Regions from separate parts of the Streptomyces sp. NPDC001544 genome, predicted to be linked through region 2. Evidence: riboswitches for the same ligand, from Rfam matches in the RefSeq annotation. Region 2 holds a riboswitch; the other holds the start of a gene.
The links. A riboswitch is a leader RNA that binds a small molecule or an ion and turns the genes downstream of it on or off. The one in region 2 is predicted to bind glycine.
Positions count from the first base shown of each region.

Region 1: linked by a shared signal. The riboswitch ahead of gcvP (aminomethyl-transferring glycine dehydrogenase) and the one ahead of gcvT (glycine cleavage system aminomethyltransferase GcvT) in region 2 are both predicted to bind glycine.

Region 1 is NZ_JBIAVN010000021.1:121,160-123,351, reverse strand. Features, by position in the region: partial or broken gene ACFY0F_RS35065 (DNA polymerase IV) at 1-244, shown strand, start outside; gene ACFY0F_RS35060 (PRC-barrel domain-containing protein) at 154-537, opposite strand; glycine riboswitch at 651-746, shown strand; gene gcvP (aminomethyl-transferring glycine dehydrogenase) at 921-2,192, shown strand, end outside.
Region 2 is NZ_JBIAVN010000008.1:283,230-285,421, reverse strand. Features, by position in the region: gene gcvT (glycine cleavage system aminomethyltransferase GcvT) at 1-930, opposite strand, end outside; glycine riboswitch at 1,112-1,212, opposite strand; gene ACFY0F_RS22430 (AAA family ATPase) at 1,359-2,036, shown strand; gene ACFY0F_RS22425 (enhanced serine sensitivity protein SseB) at 2,109-2,192, shown strand, end outside.

The sequences.
Region 1 (2,192 bases), on a different contig from region 2:
CGGGTGCGGACGTTCCGGGTCGAGGATCCGGCTCTGGAACCGGCGGACCCGCTCCCGCTGACCGCCGGGGCAGCCGTCAGCGGCCTCGGAGACGGTGCGCGGGACGAGGAGGCCCGAGGCGCCGCGAGCGGCCCCTAGCGGGGGCCCGGTGCGCTACGTCGGTCCCGCCGTCTCGTCCGTGCCCGCGAGATCCCCGAAGTCGTGGTCCGGGAGCGGGGGAGAGGGGCTCACGTCGAGGCCGTAGTGGTGGTACAGCTGGAGCTCCTGCTCCGGGGAGAGATGGCGGCCGACGCCGAAGTCGGGCGCGTCTTTGATGAGGGACCGGTCGAAGGGGACCTGCAGGGCGCCGTCGATCAGCTCGCTGGGCTCCAGAGGGACGAAGGCGTCCCTGGAGAACAGGCCGGTGCGTATGGCCGCCCACTCCGGCTCGCCGGTCGCGTCGTCGAGGTAGACCTCGTCGATCGTGCCGATCTTGTGGCCGTTCCGGTCGAACGCCTTGCGGCCGATCAGGTGGCGCGGATCGATATCGGTTCGCACGGTCCCTCCTCTTGGTCGCAACTCATCCGTTAGCACTACAAAAGAGCACATTCAGGAAGGCGGCCACTCGAGGCTCACACGTTGACCTCGCTGGTAGGCTGGCAAGCGGCTGCTGACCCTGTGCGGGAGAGTCCTCCGGACACCATCGGAGGCGCCGAAGGAGCAACTCCTCCCCGGAATCTCTCAGGCCCACGTACCGCACGGACGAGGTCACTCTGGAAAGCAGGGCGGTCGCGACGGCTTCCGCTCTCACCGACGGTGAAAGCCGGGGCCTTCGGGCGACCCGGTGAAGCTCTCAGGTCGAGATGACAGAGGGGGAGGCCGTCGGGGTATCCGTACCGGGGTGCCCCTCGAAGGTCGCGTCAGACCAGGAGGCCTCCGCAATGACCGCCCACCGCACTCCGCTCTCCGAGCTCGAACAGGGCATTCCGTTCGAGCACCGCCACATCGGGCCCGACCAGGAGGCGCGGGCCAAGATGCTCGCGCACGTCGGCTACGGCTCACTCGGCGAACTGACCGCCGCCGCGGTACCGGACGTGATCAAGAACGCCGACGCCCTGGACCTGCCCGGCGCCCGCACCGAGGCCGAGGTGCTAGCCGAACTGCGATCCCTCGCCGACCGCAACCAGGTCCTCGGCTCGATGATCGGGCTGGGCTACTACGGGACTTTCACACCGCCCGTGATCCTGCGCAACGTCATGGAGAACCCGGCCTGGTACACGGCCTACACGCCGTACCAGCCGGAGATCTCCCAGGGACGCCTCGAAGCCCTGCTGAACTTCCAGACGATGGTCGCCGAGCTCACCGGACTGCCGACCTCCGGCGCCTCGCTGCTCGACGAGGGCACCGCCGCGGCCGAGGCGATGGCGCTCTCCCGGCGCATGGGCAGGAACAAGAAGGGCCTCTTCCTGGTCGACGCCGACGCGCTGCCGCAGACCGTCGCCGTGATCCGGACCCGCGCCGAACCGAGCGGCGTGGAGGTCGTCGTGGCCGACCTCAGCGAGGGCATCCCGGCCGAGGTCGCCGAGCGTGAGATCAACGGCGTGCTGATCCAGTACCCGGGCGCCTCCGGGGCCGTACGCGACATCAGGCCCGTCATCGAGCAGGCCCACGGGCTCGGAGCGCTCGTCACCGTCGCCGCCGACCTGCTGGCGCTCACCCTGCTGACCTCGCCGGGCGAGCTCGGCGCGGACATCGCGGTCGGTACGACCCAGCGCTTCGGTGTGCCGATGGGCTTCGGCGGCCCGCACGCCGGTTACATGGCGGTGCACGAGAAGTTCGCCCGCAGCCTGCCCGGCCGCCTTGTGGGCGTGTCCGTCGACGCGGACGGGAACAAGGCCTACCGGCTGGCGCTGCAGACCCGTGAGCAGCACATCCGCCGGGAGAAGGCCACCAGCAACATCTGCACCGCTCAGGTGCTGCTCGCCGTCATGGCAGGTATGTACGCCGTCTACCACGGCCCCGAGGGCCTGCGGAGCATCGCACGGCGCACCCACCGCTACGCCACCCTCCTGGCCGCGGGCCTGCGGGCGGCCGGGGTCGAGGTCGTGCACGGCGCGTTCTTCGACACGGTCACCGCGCGCGTGCCGGGCAAGGCCGCCGAGGTGGTGGCCGCGGCCCGGGAGAACGGGGTCAACCTGCGGCTCGTCGACGCC
Region 2 (2,192 bases):
GACGACCGGGTACCCGGCGCGCGGGACCCGGCGGCCCTCGGCGACCAGGCCGACCAGGACGCGCGGTGGGTTCTGCTCGGCGCGTGAGGCGGCCTCGGCCAGCGCCTCGCGGCCCACGAAGTCGCCCTCCTTCTCGAACTTCACCACCCGGCCGAGCCCGGCGTCGAAGGGCGTGAGCGCGGTGCTGAGCTCGTGCCCGTACAGGGGCATGCCCGCCTCCAGGCGCAGCGTGTCCCGGCAGGACAGGCCGCAGGGCACCAGTCCGGCGCCCTCGCCCGCCTTGCTCAGCGCCTGCCACAGCTCGACCGCGTGCTCGGGCTTCACGAAGAGCTCGAAGCCGTCCTCGCCGGTGTAGCCGGTGCGCGCGATGAGCGCCGGGACGCCGGCGACGGTCCCGGGCAGGCCGGCGTAGTACTTCAGGCCGTCGAGGTCGGCGTCGGTGAGGGAGCCCAGGATGCCGGGGGACTCGGGGCCCTGGACGGCGATCAGCGCGTAGGCGTCCCGGTCGTCACGGACCTCGGCGTCGAAGCCGGCGGACCGCTCGGTCAGGGCGTCGAGCACCACCTGGGCGTTGGAGGCGTTGGCCACCACCATGAACTCGGTCTCGGCCAGCCGGTAGACGATCAGGTCGTCCAGGATGCCGCCGTCGGCCCGGCAGATCATGGTGTAGCGGGCGCGGCCGACACCGACCGAGGCGATGTTCCCGACGAGGGCGTGATTCAGCAGGGCGGCGGCCTGCGGGCCGGTCACGGTGATCTCGCCCATGTGGGAGAGGTCGAAGAGCCCGGCCCTGGTCCGCACGGCGAGGTGCTCGTCGCGCTCGGAGCCGTAGCGCAGCGGCATGTCCCAGCCGGCGAAGTCGGTCATCGTCGCGCCGAGCGAGCGATGCAGCGCGTCGAGCGCGGTACGGCGGGGTGGGGTACTGCTCATCGGTCGTCTCCCAGGGTATGGGGGCACCTCCCGCGCAGCTCGTTCGAGCGTGGGGAAGGCGAGGGCGTTCCTCCCCATCTGTCATCGGAACCTGAGAGGTTCGCCATGATCACCCCGAGGGGAGGCACGGCTTGCACCTTGGGTGGGGCCACCGTCACAGCGGCCCGCTTTTCAGATGTGCCTCACCCGCGCGGTGACGGGGCCTGAGAGATTCAAGGGAGGGACTTGCTCCTTCGGCGCCCCGGCGAAGCTGCTGCCCGGGGACTCTCCCGCGCGGATTCAAACGGCCGGTATGCAGTTGGCGGGCACACTATAGCGCGTCACTTGTGACCGGGCTGTGGCACTACGAGCACCGAATCGGGAGACACCGTGCATTACCTTCTCTTTACATGGGGTGGGGAGAACCTTTCCTGACCACAGGGAGGACGATCACGGTGAACAGGACCTCGGCCTACGCGGCGACCACGGGCGTCGCGGTGCCCCGGCAGCCCGCCGCCCCGGCCCGCGAGCGCCGCGCCCCGCGCCCGGCACCCGTCGTCCGCGACCTGCGCGACCGCGCCGGACACAGCCCGCACGGCCTGCTCTTCGGCCCCCGTGACCTGGTGGTGGTCACCGGCCTGCCCGGCAGCGGCAAGTCGACCCTGATGCACCGTGCCGTCGACGGCGTCCGCATCGACTCCCAGGACGCCCGCGACCACTGGGAGCGCCGCATGCCCCGCTTCCTCCCCTACGCGGTGTACCGCCCCCTGGTCCGCCTCGCCCACTACGCGAGACTGCGCCGCGCCCTGCGCACCGGCGAGGGGGTCGTCGTACACGACTGCGGCACACAGCCCTGGGTGCGCGGCTGGCTGTCCCGCGCGGCCCGGCGCCGGGGCGGCACGCTGCACCTGCTGCTGCTCGACGTCCCGCCCGCCACGGCCCGGCACGGCCAGCGCGAGCGCGGCCGGGGCGTCTCCCGGTACGCCTTCCTGCGCCACCGCAGGGCGGCCGCCCGGCTGCTGCGCGCGGTGGAGCGGGGCGAACTGCCCGAGGGCTGCGGCTCGGCGGTACTGCTCGACCGGGACGCGGCCGACGTGCTGCGCGGGATCGGCTTCGCGCAGCGATGAGGCCCCCGAGTCCGACACAGGTACCCGCTAGCCTTTCAGCCACAACAGTTGGTCCCAGCAGGCGGTAGGCAGATGGACTTCCCGGCGGACATTCCCGCGGACTTCCCGGCACAGACGCACCCACATCCGCACGGCGGATGGCCCGGCAACGAGCTG